3 regions of the Methylobacterium sp. P3_A11 genome follow, and region 2 is predicted to be linked to each of the others. Evidence: predicted binding sites of a transcription regulator. Region 2 holds the regulator's gene; each other region holds the start of a gene.

Region 1 (6,049 bases), on a different contig from region 2:
GGCCGAAGCCGATGCTCGACCGCTTGGCACAGGGTGCGGCGCCCGATCCGGATTTCGAGGTGATCCAACGCATCCCGTCTCTGGCCTTGCGGCTTGCCCGCGTGGCCGACGGGACGGTCGATGTCGGGATGATTTCCGGCAATGCCCGCGATTGGGACCTCGCCGCGGCCGACCTCGTTCTGCGCGAGGCCGGCGGGATCGTGTGCGATTTCGGCGGTGCGGCGACCCCTTACAACCGCGCCGATCCGGTTCACGGCGAGTTGCTCGCCGCGCCGGTGGCTCTGCGCGACCCCGTCCTGGCGGCCTGGGGCCGCTGAGGACGCGTAGATGGGAATGGCGGTGGCCTCAGGCCGCCGCAGCCTCGCGCAGCTTCACCGCGGCGGGCGTCAGCCCGAGCCGATCGGCGAGATGCCAGTGCAGTTCCCGTGGGGAGTGGTAGTTGTAGGATCGGTCGATCAGGTCGCTGACATCGATCCCGGTCTGATTTGCGGTCTTGGCCCGTGCCAGAGTGCCGACCCGAAAGGTGGGCGCATCGGTGACGGGGGAGCGGACGCCGCGGCGCCGCGTGAACTCGAATAACATGAACTGACTTTTCTTCTCTGCCCGGACGTTGGCTCCGCCCGGCGTCGTTTCTGGGATATTGCCTCCGACGCGACCTGCCCCGGACTGTCTCGCCCGGGATGGCAGCGTCGGAAGGGGGAACCGCATCAGGCGGCCGCTTCAGGCTTCCCCCCAAGACCCCGGTCGCGCACGCTGGCGCTGAGGGGGGCGTCGGGAGGGACGCCGTCAGATCCCTGAGGCGGTCAGGCCGCCTGCAGGTTGCCGGCAGCGTCCTTGCCGCTGCGCTTGTCCGTGAGGATCTCGTAGGTGACCCGCTGACCTTCGATCAGGTTGCGCATCCCGGCGCGCTCGACAGCCGAGATGTGCACGAACACGTCCTTGCCGCCGTCATCGGGCTGGATGAAACCGTAGCCCTTGGTCTCATTGAACCACTTTACAGTGCCGGTATTCACGTAGTTTACCTCGTTCGTCCATAGGCCATCCGCGCGCCACGAGGGCCGCGTGATGCATCACGGTCTTTCTGGATTTGGCCAGTGCGGCGGGGCGCGAGTCGCTGAACCTTGAACGGCGTCAGCCTCGGTGGGTAAGCCCCCCGAGGAGCTATTTAAGCGCTGGCTGCGGCCGCAACAAGGCATGTGTGGCCCATCATGGTCGCCGCGGACCGGCATCGGAACGTTGAACGCGCGCGCCGCCCCCTGTGTTTTTGGGCATCCGCGATGCATATACGGAATGCGCTCAAGCAGTTAGGGCGCGTGGCTCTGGACGATACATGGCAGGCATCTCGGTCTCGCTGGACGGTGCGAACATCCAGCTGTCTTTCCAGAAGGACGATCAGGCGACGGCGGTGGTGATGGATGCCCGCGCCGCTCGTGCGCTGGTGCGCGCCGTCGGGCAGCTCCTTACGGCGATCGACGACACGGACGAGCCGGATGTGGCCGACGAGATGGGCGACGAGGAGGTCGCCATGCTCGACGTGACGTCGTCCGCGATCGAGATCGGGACCGACGACGAGGGCCAGGCCGTGGTCGCCCTCCAGGCTGGAGCCCTGCCGCCCTTCCAGCTTCGCCTGACGGACGAAGAGGCCCGCCATGTGGTGACGAGCCTCTCCGAAATCCTCAACGCACCGCGTGACGTCCGCACCTCGCACGGCGGCCACTGACGGCGGCAGGTCACATGCGGGTGCCCGGATCCGTCGGCGTCCCGGGGAAGATGTCGGGCTCCGAGCCGGGGCCGCCTGGTTCGCCGATGCCGGGATCGTTCACCGGGTAGGGCGTGCGTGGTCCGGTCGGGCCGATGTCGGGCTCCTCCTCGGGAATGGGCGGGGGCGGCGGCAGATCGCCGGGCGTGGGCTCGGGAAGGCCGGGATTGGCCATGGCACGACTCCTGATGGTCCGGGATGGTCACCAACGGACGGCGTTCCTTCGGGGTTCCGATCCCGTTTCCCGCCACGGACGGGCGGCTCAGGGCCGCAGGAACGGAGACAGCCGCCCTCCGTTAGCCGGGCAAATCCCCACCCGGAGGACAACCATGCCCAACATCCGCCAAGCCAAGATCCTGATTCTCGCCACGGACGGTTTCGAAGAGAGCGAACTGACCGTTCCGCAGGCCAAACTGTCCCAGGCCGGCGCGACGGTCACTGTGGCCGCCCCGCAATCCCGTCAGAGCACGGGCACGATCCGAGGCTGGGACAAGACCGACTGGGGCAAGGAGGTCGCGGTCGATACCGATCTTGAGCAGGTCGACCCGTCGGCCTACGACGCGCTGGTTCTACCGGGCGGCCAGATCAATCCGGACAAGCTGCGCCTCGAGCCGAAGGCGCTCGCGGTGATCAGGAGCTTTCTCACCTCCGGCAAGGTCGTGGCCGCGATCTGCCATGCCCCCTGGCTGCTGATCGAGACAGGCGCGGCCAAGGGCCGCGACCTGACGTCGTTCGGTTCGATCCGCACTGACGTGATCAATGCGGGCGGCCGCTGGCACGACAAGGCGGTCGTGACCGACGACGGCATCGTCACGAGCCGCAATCCCGGCGACCTGGATGCCTTCTGCGCGAAGGTGATCGAGGAGATCCAGGAAGGCGGCCACGGCGCCCGGCAGCTGGCGGCCTGAGCCCGGCACGGCGCGGCGCGGCCGCGGTGCGGTCACATCCGCTCAGCCGCGGCCGCGCTCGCCGGTGATTTCCAGCACGGTGTATCCTCGGATCGAGCGTCCGTACTCGTCCGCGCCCTCGACGGTCACGCGGTGGGCGCCGGGCGCGAGGTCGTCCGGAAGACGGGCTGTCCAGATATGGGTCGAGGGCGTGGCCTTGACCCAGCTCTTCTTCGTCTCCGGATAGCGTTCGAACAGTTCGTTGACGAAGGGGTCCGGCCGCCGGGTGCGCATCATGGGTCGAGGCGCCGCCTCGCCGATCCGAAAGGCGAGACTGGTGCGCGGTCCGCCGTCGAACACGTTGACCACGAGCGTCGTGTCGGCCAGCGCCTCCTGCGGCACCGGCGGCCGCAGGCCTTGCAGGGGCCGGGTCCACCGGACCACCTCCGGCGCGCCGGCCCGCAACTCGCTCTCGAACAGGATCCGCATCGTCTCGTCCGGCTGACCCTGCGCGGCGACGTAGCGCGTCGTGTAGTCGGTGCCGCGGATCGACAGGACATGGAAGCCGTTCGGCGTGCCGTCGCGGCTGTCGGCCGAGGGGATCCCCGTGCGGGTATCCGGACCACTCCACCACGAGCCCGAGACCGCGGTCAGGACGTGATGATGGTGTCCGTCCGCCGGGTAGTGATGCTCGGTGGTGTGGGTGTGGCCGGCGAGGCTCAGCACCTTGCGGCCGGCGAGCAGATCGAGGAGCGCGGCGCGGTCGGTGGTCGTGTTGCGGGGATCGTCCGGCGCGGTGTCGGTGTGCAGCGGGATGTGCATGGCGAGGACGATCAGGTCGTCCCTGGGAATCTCGGCCACGAGGTTCTGCAGGAAGGCCAGGCTGCGCTCGCCGACCCGGCCCCGATAGGTGTTGGCGCCGACCGGCACCGGCGGCCCAAGCCACTCGACGTTGTCGAGCATCACGAACCACGCCCGCCCATGCCGGAACGCGAAGGTCGGCGCACCGAAAACCCGCTTCCAGGTCTCGCGGCTGTAATGGGCGTCGGGCGCCTGCATGTTGAGGTCGTGATTGCCCGGCAGGCTGTACCAGGGCAGGCTGATACGTCCGATGATCCGGTTGGAGCGGCCGTAGAGCGACAGATCGTCGAACAACACGTCGCCGGTCGTCAGCCCGAACGCCGCCGGGATCGCCATGGCGCGGGCGACCGCCGTATCCCGGACGTGGTCGAGTTCGAGCCGGCTCTCGGGTTGGGGGTCGGTGAACAGCAGCACGTCGAAGTCGGCCGGCTCGACGACGCGGGTCAGGGTGAAGTCGATCGAGGTCGGAAGCGGGCCGGTGGGCGCGATCCCACGATAGCGCAGATCCAGTTCCGCGGGCGTGCCGCCCGGCTGGTGGATGTAGGAATGGCGCGGCACGTTGTCGGCGTCGCGCGGCAGGGCGTAGCCCGGCGGCTTGATCACGAAGACGGTCCCGTCGCCGGGCATCGGCAGGCGGTAGCGGCCCCGATCGTCCGTGCGCACGACCTCGCGGCCGTTGGACACCAGCACGCCCGGCAGCGGCGTCCGATCCACGCCGGCCGCATCGATCCCGAACACGATACCGGTGGCCTCCGCAGCCTCCTGGGCGGACGCACGGCCGGCGACGAGGCCGAGGGCGGCCGCGCCCGCCATGGTGTCCCGGCGGGTGAGGCCTCCGGACTGGGAATCGCGCGCCATGATCGGCTCCTGCACGGCTTCGACACACATCGCCCCATGCCGCGTCGGCGACCGGGGCGAACCTGGAGCGGCCAAGCAGACGGAGTTGACCGTCGGATGACAGCAGGGCCGCAAACGCGCGAGGCCCGCATCTCGCCGGAGATGCGGGCCTCGATAAGGGTCCTCGATGGTGCCGACCGGCTAGGAGACCCGGCGCGGCCGCGGACCGGTCACTCCTCGTCGCCGGGCTCGAAGGATTGCGGCATCGGCTCGGCGCTCGCCACCGGAGTCGGCGCGCCGATGGTCGAGGGGACGTTCACGCCGTCGCGCTTGTAGATGTCGTCGCGGAACTGGACGACGCCGTCCGGAGTCGACCAGGCGGTGATGTAGGTCCAGTAGACCGGGACAGGCTGGGCGATGTTGGCGTCGATGCGCTTGCCGCTCTCGATCGCCTCCTCGACCTGCTGACGGCCCCAGCCGGGCGTGTCCTTCAGAAGCCACGTGATGTACTCGCGCACGTTCTGCACGCGCACGCAGCCCGAGGAGATGAAGCGGAAATCGTCACCGAACACGCCCTTGGTGTTCGTATCGTGCATGAACACGCCGTATGGATTCGGGATGTTGATGCGGACGATGCCCATCGAGTTGAAGTCTGCGCCCGAATCCTGCCGGTAGGTGTAGCGGGTGCCCTCGTCCGAGAACCAGTTCACCGACTTCGGCGAGACCTCGGAGCCGTTCGACAGGATCCGGATCTTGTTGTCCGTGAGGTAGTTCGGATCCTTCTGCATCTTCGGGATCAGGTCCTTCTTCACGATGGAAGCCGGGACCGTCCAGGTCGGGTTGAAATTGATCTGCGTCGCCTTGGTGTTCATGATCGGCGACTGGCGGTCGATCTTGCCCACGCCGGCGGCGTGGAGCGTGACGACCTGACCGTTCTCGACGGTCTCGACCAGGGCCGCCGGGATGTTGGTGATCACGAAGCGCCGTCCGAGGTCACCCGAGTAGGAGCGCAGGCGCACGACGTTCGTCTCGAGCTGGCGCAGGCGCACCTCGGCGGGCACGTTCATGGCCTGCTGGGTCGCGAGGCTCATGGTGCCGGTCTGGCTGAGACCGTGGCGGGCCTGGAAGCGCTTCACGCCGGCCGCGACGTAGGAATCGTACACGCCGGAGCCGCCGGCGGCCGGGTCGAGGTCGCCGGTGACGATCAGGCGCTGGCGGATGGCGGCCACGGCCGGTCCGCGGGAGCCGATCCGCAGATGGTCGGCGCCGGAAACCTGCTTCCAGCCGCCGCGGGAGACGATGTCCTTGTAGCGCTCGGCCATCTGCTCGGTGGCCGCCACGGTCTGGGGCGAGAGGATCGGCACCGTCTCGCGCTGCACCTGCATGCCGGCGGGCGACGCGTAGTCCTGCGCCCATTCGGCCTGGGCGTAACCGCCCTGGTCGCGGGCTTCGGCGGCGCCGAGGCCCAGCGCGCTGAGTGCCGCGACACTCACGAGGGTGGTGAACCGGTTGGGTGCCTTCATGCGCATCGGTCGCTGGCTCTGGTCCGGAGTTCGTTAGAAGAGTGTGGCGGGAGCGGTCGTCTCGGTCGCCACGGTGTCGGTCTGGCGTTAAGACTCCCTATCGAAGGGGCCGGATTGTGGCATCGCGGTGCGGCAGCGCACGCCGCGCTCGGGTGCGGCACCCCGGCAACAGCCAGGACCAT
Region 2 (6,049 bases):
ACCGACATCACCCGCACGGTCGCGGTGGGCGCTCCGAGCGCGGAGATGCGCGACCGCTACACCCGGGTCCTGCAGGGCCACGTCGCCATCGCCCGGGCCGTGTTTCCGGTGGGCACGACCGGTGCCCAGATCGACGCCTTCGCCCGGGCACCGCTCTGGCGGGCGGGCCTCGACTTCGATCACGGCACCGGACACGGCGTCGGCGCCTTCCTGTCGGTGCACGAGGGGCCGCAGCGGATCGCCAAGACCGGCACGGTGGCGCTGGAACCCGGCATGATCCTGTCCAACGAGCCCGGCTACTACGCCCGCGGCGCCTACGGTATCCGGATCGAGAACCTCGTGCTGGTCGAGCCCCGCACCATCGCCGGCGGCGAGCGTCCGATGCTCGGCTTCGAGACGCTGACGCTCGCCCCGTACGACCGGCGGCTGATCTGGACGGACCTGCTCGACCCCGAGGAGCGCGCCTGGATCGACGCCTACCACGCCCGGGTGCGCGACACCCTGGCACACGGGTTGGACGCAGATACGCGCGACTGGCTGGAGCGCGCTACGGCGCCGCTGGAAGGGTGACGCACCGGCGCAGGACCCCGGTCGCAGGTCGTGGTAAGACCCGGCATCGTGAAAATGCCCGCCCTGGGCCGGACACGCCCCGCGTGAAACCGCGACCGCCCTGCGCGCGAAGGGACAGCATGATCCGCCGCCTCGCCATCCTGATCCTGGCCTGCACCGCGGGCCTCTCGGCCGCTGCCGCCCAAGGTCTCCCGCAGGGATTCCGCACGCCCCCCGACCTCGTCCGGTCGAGCCTCGTGGCCGAGCCCGCCGCGGTCGCCGGCGCGCAGCCTTTCACGCTGGCGGTGCGGATGCAGATCAAGCCCGGCTGGCACGTCTACTGGCGGAACCCGGGTGATTCCGGCCTGCCGCCGGAGGTCACCTGGACGCTGCCAGCGGGCTTCAACCCCGGGGCGATCCGGTGGCCCGCCCCGGAGCGCATCCCGATCGCGACGCTGATGAACTACGGCTACGAGGGCGAGGTGACGCTCCTCGTTCCGGTCACGCCGCCGCCGAGCCTCGACCCGGCGGATCCGGTGCAGATCCGGGCGAAGCTCACCTACCTCGTCTGCGAGACCGAATGTGTCCCCGGTTCGGCCGATCTGGCCCTCACCCTGCCGGTGGGCAAGGCCGACCCGGACCCGGCCAATGCGGCGCTGTTCGACCGTGCCCGGGCCGCCCTGCCCAAGCCGGCACTCTGGCCGCTCCGCGTGTCGAGCCAGGGTGACACCCTCCGGCTCGATTTCGCCGCGACCGGCCTCAGGCCGGATTCCATCCGGAACGCCGCGTACTTTCCCTATGCCGAGACGGCGATCGACAACGCCGCCGCGCAGGTGATGTCCGTCGACGAATCCGGCCTGCACCTCACCCTCGCCCGCAGCACTCCGGCCGATCCGGCGCCCGGCACGCTCCCCGGCGTCCTGACCCTCGACGAGCTGGGTGATTCCGGAACGCGACGCCTGGCCTTCGCGTATGGCGACGAGCCGGTGCTCCAGGCCGCCGCGGCCCCGGCGGCCTCGGCGGCGACCACACCGGCGGCGGCCACAACGGCGATCGGTCCCGATCTCGACGCCCTGACGATTGCGACGGCTGCCGCCTTCGCCTTCCTCGGCGGCCTGATCCTCAACCTGATGCCCTGCGTGTTCCCGGTGCTGTCGATCAAGGTGCTGAGCCTCGTCCGGCATGCCGGCGAGAGCCGGTCGCGGCTGCGCCTGCACGGCTTCGCCTACACGGCGGGCGTGGTGGGCAGTTTCCTGGCCCTCGCCGCCTTGCTGATCGCCCTGAAGGGCGGCGGCGCGGCCATCGGCTGGGGTTTCCAGCTGCAATCGCCCGCCGTGGTCGCGGGCCTCGCCTACCTGCTGTTCGCGATGGGCCTGAGCCTGTCGGGCGTCGTCCATGTCGGCGGCGGCCTCGCCGGGATCGGTGACGGCCTCGCCCGAAGGGCCGGCCTGAGCGGCTCGTTCTTCGCCGGCGTCCTCGCGACCCTCGTGGCGACGCCCTGCACGGCACCGTTCATGGGTTCCGCGGTGGGCTTCGCGCTGACCCAGAGCGCAGGGGTGGCGCTCGCCGTGTTCGCGAGCCTCGGCCTCGGCCTCGCCCTGCCGTTCCTGGTGCTGACGCTCTGGCCGCCGGCCCTGCGGGCGCTGCCGCGGCCGGGGGCCTGGATGGAGACCCTCAAGGAGATCCTGGCCTTCCCGGTCTACGCAACGGTGGCGTGGCTGATCTGGGTGCTGGCACAGCAGGTCGATCCCCAGGGTCTGCTGGCGGCACTGATCGGCCTCGTGCTGATCGGCTTCGCGGCCTGGGCCTGGGAGCACGGACGTGCCGGCGCGCCCACGGCCGGCCGGATCGCGCAGTCCGCCGCGGCCCTCGCGCTGCTCGCCGGGGCCGCCCTCGCGGTGACCCTGCCGCGGGACCGCATCGCGCCGTCGGCGCAGGCCGCCGACGGGGTCGAGCCGTTCACCCAGGCACGCCTCGCCGCCCTGATCGATGCGCACCGCCCGGTCTTCGTGGACATGACCGCCGCCTGGTGCATCACCTGCGCGGTGAACGAGGCGACCTCGCTCAACACCAAGGCCGTACGCTCCGCGATGGCCGAGCGCGGTGTGACCTACATGAAGGGCGACTGGACCAATCAGAACCCCGAGATCACCCGCCTCCTGGAGAAGCACGGGCGCAGCGGCGTGCCGCTCTACCTGCTCTACAGCGGCACCGGGGAGCCCCAGGTGCTGCCGCAGATCCTGACCGAGGGCACGGTCCTCGCGGCGCTGGAGGCGGTGCCGGCCGCGTCGGGCCGGAGCGCGGCGCTGGCCCGCTGAGGCTTTGAGGGGCCTAGCCCGCTCGAAGATCCGCGCGCCCGTCCCGCCGTCTTTGCGAGCGGAGCGAAGCAACCCAGCAGCGCCACGCTCACAGGCGTCCCGATGCCCTGGGTCACTTCGCTGCGCTCGTGATGACGGAACGGCCGGAGCGATGTCCTATCCGGACAGCCCGTGGGGCCGCCTCAGGCTTCGAGGGAGAAGGTCTCGTCGAAGGCGTAGCCGGAGCCGCGCACCGTCCGGATCGGGTCCGCTTGGCGCGGCCCGTTCAGGGCCTTGCGCAGGCGCCCGACATGCACGTCTACGGTCCGCTCGTCGATGTAGACGTCGTGACCCCAGACCCCGTCGAGCAGCTGCTCCCGGGAGAAGACCCGGCCCGGCGCCAGCATCAGGAATTCCAGCAGCCGGAACTCGGTCGGACCGAGATGCAACTCCTCGCCGCCGCGGCGGACGCGGTGGCCGGTGCGGTCGAGCTCCAGGTCGCCCGCCGCCAGACGGTCCGAAACGTGGGCGGGCTTGGCCCGGCGCAGAAGCGCACGGATCCGGGCGAGCAGTTCCGGTACCGAGAACGGCTTGACGATATAGTCGTCGGCCCCCGTGCCGAGCCCCCGGATCCGGTCACCCTCCTCGCCGCGGGCGGTGAGCATGATCACCGGCAGGCGCTCGGTCTCCCGGCGCGCCCGGATCCGGCGGCACAGCTCGATCCCTGAGAGGCCCGGCAGCATCCAGTCGAGCAGGACGAGGTCCGGGATCCGCTCCGCCAGCAGCAATTCGGCGTCGTCGCCGCGGGCAGCCGTGTCAACCAGGAAGCCTTCCGCCTCGAGATTGTAGCGCAGCAGCGTGGTCAGCGCCTCCTCGTCCTCGACGATCAGGACTTGCATGCTCACGTTTGATGACCCGTTCTACCAGCGGCCCCGCGGATGGTGCAGGAGGCACCGCTCCGCCTCAATCCGTACGCACGGCCTCTCTGGCGGCACCCCACAGGAGACGGCGCCCCCAGCCGCGGCGTACGGCCCGATTCCGGGTGCTCACGGAGCCTGGACACCGTCCACCGTCACGTAGTTCGAGGCATCGTTCTTCGGCCTGTCGCCCGCCAGGGTCTCGCCCGTGGCGAGGTAATGGATCGTCTCGGCGATGTTGGTGGTGTGATCGCCGATGCGCTCGACGTTCTTGGCGCAGAACAGGAGATGCGTGCAGRACGWGATGTTGCGCGGATCTTCCATCATGTAGGTCAGGAGTTCGCGGAACAGGGAATTGTACAGGGCGTCGATCTCGCCGTCGCGCTCCCAGACGTCGTGCGCTGCCTCGATGTCCCGGCTCGCATAGGCGTCGAGGACGTCCTTGAGCTGACCCTCGGCGAGGTCGCTCATGTGGCGCACGCCCAGAACGATCTTCTGTGCCGGCGCCTGATCGGAGATCGCCACCACCCGCTTGGCGACGTTCTTGGCGAGGTCGCCGATCCGCTCGAGATCGCCGGAGACGCGGATCGCCGAGATGGTCTCGCGCAGGTCGATCGCCAGGGGCTGGCGCCGGGCGATGAGCAGCACCGCGCGTTCCTCGATGTCCCGCTGGAGGGCGTCGAGGCGCTTGTCGGCCAGGATCACCGCCTGCGCGAGGGTGTCGTCCCGGCGCACGAGGGCGTCGGTCGCCTCCGCGGTCATCTTCTCGGCCACGCCGCCCATCTCCGAGATCGAGCGACGCAGGTTCTCCAAGTCGGTATCGTAGGAGGTGACGATATGGCCGGGCATGGTGGATCCTTCGATGGTGTCCCGGGGGCGGCGCTCCGGGGGGCGGACGGCGATCCGCCGGCAGACCCCGGAGGTGGAGCGGCGGTGCCCGGGGCCGGAGGGTTCGGGCAGGCTAGCCGAAGCGGCCGGTGATGTAGTCCTGCGTGCGCCGCTCCGTCGGGTTCATGAACATCCGGTTGGTCGGGCCGAACTCGACCAGCTGGCCCAGATACATGAAGGCGGTGAACTGCGAGATGCGCGCCGCCTGCTGCATGTTGTGGGTGACGATCACGATGGTGAACTCGTCGCGCAGCTGCTCGATCAACTCCTCGATGCGGCCGGTGGAGATCGGGTCGAGGGCCGAGGTCGGCTCGTCGAACAGGATCACCTCCGGGCGCTGCGCCACCGTGCGGGCGATGCACAGGCGCTGCTGCTGTCCGCCCGACAGGCCGGTGCCCTGCTGCTTCAGCTTGTCCTTCACCTCGTCCCACAGGGCGGCCTTGCGCAGGGATTCCTCGATCCGGCCGTCCAGCTCGGATTTCGGCAGCTTCTCGTAGAGGCGCAAGCCGAAGGCGACGTTGTCGTAGATCGACATCGGGAACGGCGTCGGCTTCTGGAACACCATGCCGATGCGCGAGCGCAACTCGTTCAAATCGACGGAGGGGCTGAGGATGTTCTCGCCGTCCAGCAGAATCTCGCCCTCGGCCCGCTGCTCCGGGTAGAGGCTGTAGATCCGGTTGAAGCAGCGCAGAAGGGTGGACTTGCCGCAGCCGGACGGCCCGATCAGCGCCGTGACCTGCCGGTCGTGGAAGTTGATGTTGACGTCCTTCAGTCCGTGGAAGCTCCCGTAGTAGAAGTTCAGGCCCTTGACGGCGATCCGTACAGGCCCGCCCTCTTCGGCGCGATTGCGGTTCAGATCGACCGTGGGGATCGCGGAGGCGGCGTTCATCGTCGTGTCCTCGAAGGGGGTCTCAGCGCGTGGGCTGCGGCTTGATCACGAGGCGCGCGATGATCGACAGCGCCAGGATCGTCGCGGTGATGAGGAGCGCGCCCGCCCAGGCGAGGCCCTGCCAGTTCGGGTAGGGCGAGAGGGCGAACTGGTAGATCATCACCGGCAGGTTCGCGACGCCGCCCATCAGGTTGGCGGAGAACCAGGAATTGTTGTTGAGGGCGGTGAACAGGAGCGGCGCGGTCTCGCCGGCGATGCGCGCCAGCGCCAGGATGATCCCGGTGACGATGCCGGCGGACGCCGCCCGCCAGGTCACGCTGACGATCACCGTCGAGGGTGGTGCGCCGAGGGCCGCGCCCGCCTCCCGCAGGGTGCCGGGGACAAGGCGCAGCATGTCCTCGGTGGTGCGCACGATCACCGGGACGGCGATGATGGCGAGGGCCACGCCGCCGGCCCAGCCCGAATAGGTCCCCATCGGCCGCACCATCAGCGTGTAGACGAACAGGCCG
Region 3 (6,049 bases), on a different contig from region 2:
GCATCCTCAAGAAGCGGCGGGAAATCCGCACGCGGGGGTCGACTCCTCACCGGCCAATCCCTGGCCCTGCAACAACTTAGCGCCACCGTTCCGTCCCGGCTCGATCGCCCGGATGAGGTGCCGGCGGTGGCGCGCCGTACAACAGCGATGTCTCAAATGGATACCCATACCGATCACCGTTCGACGTTCATGCTGGAAAAGGTCGGTGCGATCGTCGCGGCCTACGTGTCCCGCAACGCGGTCGAGGCCGCGGCCCTGCCGGGGCTGATCGACCAAGTGCACACGGCGATCGCGCGTCTCCGTGGGACCGCGCCGGGCTCGGGCGGCCTGAGCCAAGCGCAGGTCGAGGCCTCGATCCAGGACGCGGGCCTGATCAGTTTCATCGACGGCCGGCCCTACCAGACCCTGAAGCGCCACCTCACCGCGCACGGGCTCACGCCCGAGCGCTACCGGGCCAAGTACGGCCTGCCGGCCGATTATCCGATGGTTGCTCCGGGCTACGCGGCGCGGCGGTCGGTGATCGCCAGGGCGATTCAGCTCGGCCAGAAGGCGGCCTGAGCGATGACCCCGGACTCATCCGACGACCGGATGCCGGTGACGTCCGCGCCCTCGCCGGGAACTCAGGACGCCCTGACCCGCATCGCCCGGATCCTCGACGTGCCGGTGGCGAGCTTCTACCCGGACGCCGACCGGTCCGAGATGGCGATCAGCCAGGCCGCCGACCTCGTCACGGCCTTCGTGGCGATCGACAATCCCGCGGCGCGCCGGACCTGCCTGGCCTTCGTGCGGGCCATGGCCAGTTCCTGAGGCGTCGGGGGGCGCCGCAGGGAGCCGGACCGGAGACCGTCCGCTCCGCGTCACGCGGGGCTCGGCTTCCGGTCCGGCCGCTCAGAACACCTTGCGTCAGACCACCTGGCGTCAGAACACCTGGCGTCAGAACACGTGGCGTCAGAACACCTTGCGTCAGACCACCTGGCGTCAGAACACCTGGCGTCAGAACACGTGGCGTCAGAACACGTGGCGCAGGATGAAGAACAGCACGGCCGCGAGAGTGATCGCCGCCGGCAGGGTCAGGATCCAGGCGAGCGCCATGTTGCGCACGGTGGCCATCTGCAGCCCCGAACCGTTGGCCGCCATCGTGCCGGCGACGCCGGACGACAGGATGTGTGTGGTCGAGACCGGCAGGCCGTAGAGTTCGGCCAGCCCGATCGTGCCGGCGGCGACGATCTCGGCCGAGGCGCCCTGCGCGTAGGTCAGGTGGATCTTGCCGATCTTCTCGCCCACCGTCACGACGATGCGCTTCCAGCCGACCATGGTGCCGAGGCCCAGTGCCAGGGCGACGCAGACCTTCACCCAGCCCGGGATGTAGCGCGTGCCGTCGTTGAGAAGGCCGGAATAGCCTTTCAGGGTCGCCTTGTCGGCCTCCGAGAAGCCGGCTCCGGCGTTCGGGAGCACCCGCACCGCGTCGGCGGCGAGATACATGTCGCTGCGCAGGTTCTGGGTCTGGGCGGCCGGCACCGTGCGGATCGCGCCGTAATTCTTCACGCTGGCGGCGATGTCGTCGGAGAGCGCCGCCAGCGCCGCGTAGACGGGCGGCGTGTCGAGCACCTTGGTCTTGAGCGCCTCCGTCACCGTCCGGCGCGCCGCCGCGGCGTCCGGCATCGGTGCACCCTGCGCGCGGGCGGAGAAGACCTGTCTCGCCGCCGTCGAGGCCTGCACGAAGGCGGGAGTCGTGTCGTCCGCCATGGTGCGGTTGAGCGCGTAGGCGGTCGGGGCGGCGCCGATCAGGATCAGCATGATCAGGCCCATGCCCTTCTGCCCATCGTTGCCGCCGTGGAAGAACGAGACCAGCGTGCAGGTGAGGATCAGCAGGCCGCGGATCCACGGGGGCGGGGGTGCCTCACCCTTGGGCGCCTCGTAGAGGTCCTTGCGGCGCACAGCGAATTTCAGCGTGCGCAGCAGCAGCGCGGCGAGCACGAAGCCGCAGACCGGCGAGAACAGCAGCGCTTTGAAGACGTTGAGCGCCTGGTTCCAGTCGACGCCCGCGGTGCCGTCGCCGCCGTTCATCAGCTGGTTGGCGAGGCCGACGCCGAGCACCGAGCCGATCAGCGCGTGGGATGAGGAGTTGGGCAGGCCGAAGGCCCAGGTCCCGAGATTCCAGAGGATCGCAGCCAGCAGGAGCGCGAAGATCATCGCGTAGCCCGCATGCGAGCCGACGTTGAGGATCAGCTCGACCGGCAGCAGCGTCACGATGGCGTAGGCCACGGCGCCCGAGGACAGCATCACGCCGAGGAAGTTGAAGAAGCCCGACCAGATCACCGCGACGAGCGGGGGCATCGAGTGGGTATAGATCACCGTGGCGACCGCGTTGGCGGTGTCGTGGAAGCCGTTCACGAACTCGAACGCCAGCGCGATCAGCAGGGCGAGGCCGAGCAACGCGAAGGCGCCGTAGGCCAGGGGTGCCTCGCCGACGGCGTTCATGTCGGCGATGAGGCTCACCACCGCGTAGCCGAGACCCGCCACCAGAACGAGCAGGAAGGCGACCACCCCGCCGAGATGCATCCCGTGATCGAGGCGCGGGCCGCCCGCGGACCGCCGTCCGGCCGCTCCCGAAGGCATCATGGCGGAATCGGACATGAATCCTCGCGCAGCACCTTCTCGATGGGAACCGGGAATTAGGAGGTGCCCATGACGGGCCGGTGACGCCGGCGCTCCCCGGACAGGCAACAACGGCTTTCGCCTCCCGGAGATCTGCTGCCGGCGCGCGCCGATCGATCCGTCCGGACCGTCCCCGCTCGGCCGGGACAGGGCGGATCGACCTTGGCGGCGCTCGCCCGGCCGTCGACGCGGCCGCGCCGGCTTGACGGCCGGCAATCGAAGTCATGCTGAATCAAAGATTAGGACTTGATGATATCTGTGTTGGCAAAGTTTATCGCCTGTTGCCACGAAGATACAGATGCAAAACTTGAGAAGTATGACTGAATTATGACAGATTATCGTGGGTATACTTGGCTAAAGCTTCCGCCCGCAGGCCGAAGGGTCGCGATGTGCGGGGGCTCGACATGTTGGTTCGATACGGGGTCTCGATCGCGGCCTTGGCGGTCGCGGCGTTCGGTCCGGGGGCGCAGGCCCAGACCGTCAACACCACGGCTTCGGACGTGAATGTCCTCAGTCTGCTGGCGCCGTATCTTCTGCTCAACTCGAGTGCGACCGGCCAGCAGACGCTGCAGCTCAACCTGTCGCAATCGGCGGCGGTCAACACCGGCGCCGGCCGGGCGCAGCAGGAACTTGCGATCAGCGACAAGAGCCTGCTCGGCTCGGCGAGCAACAACCTCTCCGCGGTGGGGCTCGGCACCTACGGCGTCGCTGCCAACCTCGCGGGCGGCCTGCCGGGGCAGACGCCGATCAACGGCCTTGTCCCGCAGCAGCTCGTCGGCGGCCTCGGCGCCCAGCTCGGCCCGATCTACCAGCGCGGTGTCGCGCAGGGGGCGAGCGGCCCCCTCGGCAGCGTCGTCAACCTGCTGGTGGGCGCCTACAGCGTCACGGGGAACAACCTCGGCGTCGCCAAGAACTACTTCGCCAACGGCGCGGCCAACAATCCGAGCGTGACCCCGGCCGGCTACGTAGCGGTCCCGGCCGTGCCCCCGGCCGGCTCCAGCCTGCCCACCGCCAACGGCCTGCCGAACACCACCAACAGCGTCTACGACCTCGCCTACAGCGTGACCAACACGCAGGCGGGACAGGACGTCTACGGCTCCTCGCGGCCCGTCCAGGCGGCGCCGGCCCGGTTCAACGTCTTCGACCCGTCGGCCCTCAACGGCATCGCCACCAACCCGTCCTTCCCGAGCGGGCACACCACCTACGCCTATACCGACGGCATCCTGCTCGCGATGCTGGTGCCGCAGCAGTACCAGAGCATGCTGGCCCGGGCCGCCGACTACGCCAACAGCCGCATCGCGCTGGGCGTGCACTATCCCCTCGACATCATCGGCGGCCGGGCGCTGGCCACCTACGACCTCGCCCAGGCGTTCACCAACCCGGCCTACATCAACAACGCCGCGGTGACCGGCACGGCGCTCAACCTGCCGACCCAGTTCGTCCAGGCGCAGGGCCAGATCCAGGCCTATCTCGCGGCCCAGTGCGGCAACACGGTCGCGGCCTGCGCGGGCAGCGCCGCCAACAGCGCGGGCAACCCCTACGTGCCCTCCGCGGCCAACCAGACCGCCTACCAGAGCCGCCTGACCTACGGCCTGCCGACCCTGTCCTTCGCCCAGGCGCCCCGCGAGGCGGCCCCCGCCGGCGGGCCGGACGCCTCCATCCTGCTCGCGCCCCTGTACGGCGGCTCGACCGCGGCGGCCCGGACCCTCGCGCCGAACGGCGGCCTCTACGGCCAGCTCGCGACGGGCACCATCAACCAGATCCTCGTGAACACCGAGACCAACGCACTCGCGGCCTTCTACGGAAGCCCGCTCAGCTACTGGAGCCGCATCGACCTCTATGCGACAGCCGGATACTTCGGGTCCGTCACCGGCACCCTGCGGATGGACCTCGGCGACCGTCTCGGCATCGACGTCGGCATCGGCCAGGGCGGCGCGCTCTACGCCAACGGCACCATCGCGGGCACCGCCTTCGTGGGGGCCGGCGGCCTCCTCGGCGGCACGGGCACGCTGGGCGGCATCAGCGCCCTGCCGGGCGGCACGGTCGCGCCGGGCCATTCCATCGGCGCGCTGGCCGTCACCGGCGCCGTCGCTTTCGCGCCGGGTTCGATCTATCAGGTCGAGGCCAACGCCGCCGGCCAGTCCGACCGGATCGCCGCCGGGGGCGCCGCCTTCCTGTCCGGGGGCACCGTACAGGTTCTGGCGGCCTCGGGCGCGTACAGCCCGCGCACCACCTACACCATCCTCTCCGCGGCCGGCGGCGTGTCGGGCCAGTTCGCCGGCGTGACCGCCAACCTCGCCTTCCTCAGCCCGGGCCTGCGCTACCGGCCCGGCGCGGTCGACCTGACGCTGACCCGCAACGACGTGGCGTTCTCCAGCAGCGCCACCAGCCGGAACGGCGCGGCCGCGGCCAATGCCGTCCAGGCGTCCGGCTCCGGCCGGCTCTACGACGCGGCGGTCGCGTTCACGTCCGGCGAGGCGGCGGGCGGCTTCCGGGCGCTCGCGGGCGATATCCATGCCGGCACCGTGTCCACCGCCTACGAGACGGCGTTCTTCGTCCGCGAGGCGGTGCTCGACCGCCTGCGCTGGGGCAACCCCGGCACGGGCCTGGATTACGGCACCCTGCCGTCCGCCTACGCGGCCGACCTGCCGGGCCGGCCGCCGGTGGTGGCGGCCGTGCCGGTCCGGACCCTCGATCCGCAGGTCTTCGGCCTCTGGGGCCAGGGCTTCGGGGCGTTCGGCACCGCCGACGGCGGCGGCAACGCGGCCGACCTGAACCGGCAGATCGCGGGCTTCGCCGCCGGCGCGGACCTGCGCCTGCCGGGCGGAATGCGGTTCGGCGTGGTCGGGGGCTACACCGAGGCGTATCTCGACAGCGCCGGCCGGCTCGGCGGCACGGGCGGTCTGGAAAGCGCCACGCTCAAGAGCGGGTTCGGCGGCGTCTACAGCGGCTATGAAGTCGGGTCGGTCTCGCTGCGGCTCGGCGCAGTCTACGCCGATACGGATACGCGCACCCGCCGCGTGGTCTTGTACGGCCTGTCCGACACCCCGACCGGGCACGGTGGCGGCCACACGGTGCAGGGCTTCGGCGAGATCGGCTGGAAGATCCCGCTGGCCGCGCCGGCCGCGGCTGTGCTGGTCTCCCAGGACGGAGCCGGCGCGATCGCGGTTCAGCCCGCGGCGGCCTATGTCGAGCCGTTCGTCGGCGCCGCCTATGTCGGCATCCGGCGCGACGCCTTCGTGGAGGCCGGGGGTGCCGCGGCGCTGACGAGTCTCGCGCGGGACTACGATCTCGGCGCGGCGACCGTGGGCGTGCGGGCGCAGACGAGCCTGGATCTGGGCCTGGGCCTGCCGGTGGCGGCGCGCGGGCTGGTGGGCTACCGGCGGGCGTT

What was found. Region 2 encodes PhoB, which activates phosphate uptake and scavenging genes when phosphate is short. Its sites were predicted from a motif close to TGTCATNNANCTGTCAT; they were not measured.
Region 1: the regulator PhoB is predicted to act here: its motif matches at 4,451-4,467, upstream of AC1DXK_RS01900 (calcineurin-like phosphoesterase C-terminal domain-containing protein).
Region 3: the regulator PhoB is predicted to act here: its motif matches at 2,689-2,705, upstream of AC1DXK_RS12085 (inorganic phosphate transporter).

Annotation. Positions count from the first base shown of each region.
Region 1 is NZ_JBFUGA010000003.1:98,231-104,279, reverse strand. Features, by position in the region: gene AC1DXK_RS01930 (inositol monophosphatase family protein) at 1-317, shown strand, start outside; gene AC1DXK_RS01925 (AsnC family transcriptional regulator) at 346-582, opposite strand; gene AC1DXK_RS01920 (cold-shock protein) at 804-1,013, opposite strand; gene AC1DXK_RS01915 (hypothetical protein) at 1,331-1,720, shown strand; gene AC1DXK_RS01910 (hypothetical protein) at 1,731-1,934, opposite strand; gene AC1DXK_RS01905 (type 1 glutamine amidotransferase domain-containing protein) at 2,089-2,667, shown strand; gene AC1DXK_RS01900 (calcineurin-like phosphoesterase C-terminal domain-containing protein) at 2,710-4,365, opposite strand; gene AC1DXK_RS01895 (L,D-transpeptidase family protein) at 4,575-5,873, opposite strand.
Region 2 is NZ_JBFUGA010000010.1:66,829-72,877, forward strand. Features, by position in the region: gene AC1DXK_RS05370 (aminopeptidase P family protein) at 1-570, shown strand, start outside; gene AC1DXK_RS05375 (protein-disulfide reductase DsbD family protein) at 690-2,867, shown strand; gene phoB (phosphate regulon transcriptional regulator PhoB) at 3,050-3,745, opposite strand; gene phoU (phosphate signaling complex protein PhoU) at 3,893-4,612, opposite strand; gene pstB (phosphate ABC transporter ATP-binding protein PstB) at 4,725-5,540, opposite strand; gene pstA (phosphate ABC transporter permease PstA) at 5,563-6,049, opposite strand, start outside.
Region 3 is NZ_JBFUGA010000030.1:39,977-46,025, reverse strand. Features, by position in the region: gene AC1DXK_RS12095 (Ros/MucR family transcriptional regulator) at 157-558, shown strand; gene AC1DXK_RS12090 (hypothetical protein) at 562-807, shown strand; gene AC1DXK_RS12085 (inorganic phosphate transporter) at 1,009-2,637, opposite strand; gene AC1DXK_RS12080 (autotransporter family protein) at 3,063-6,049, shown strand, end outside.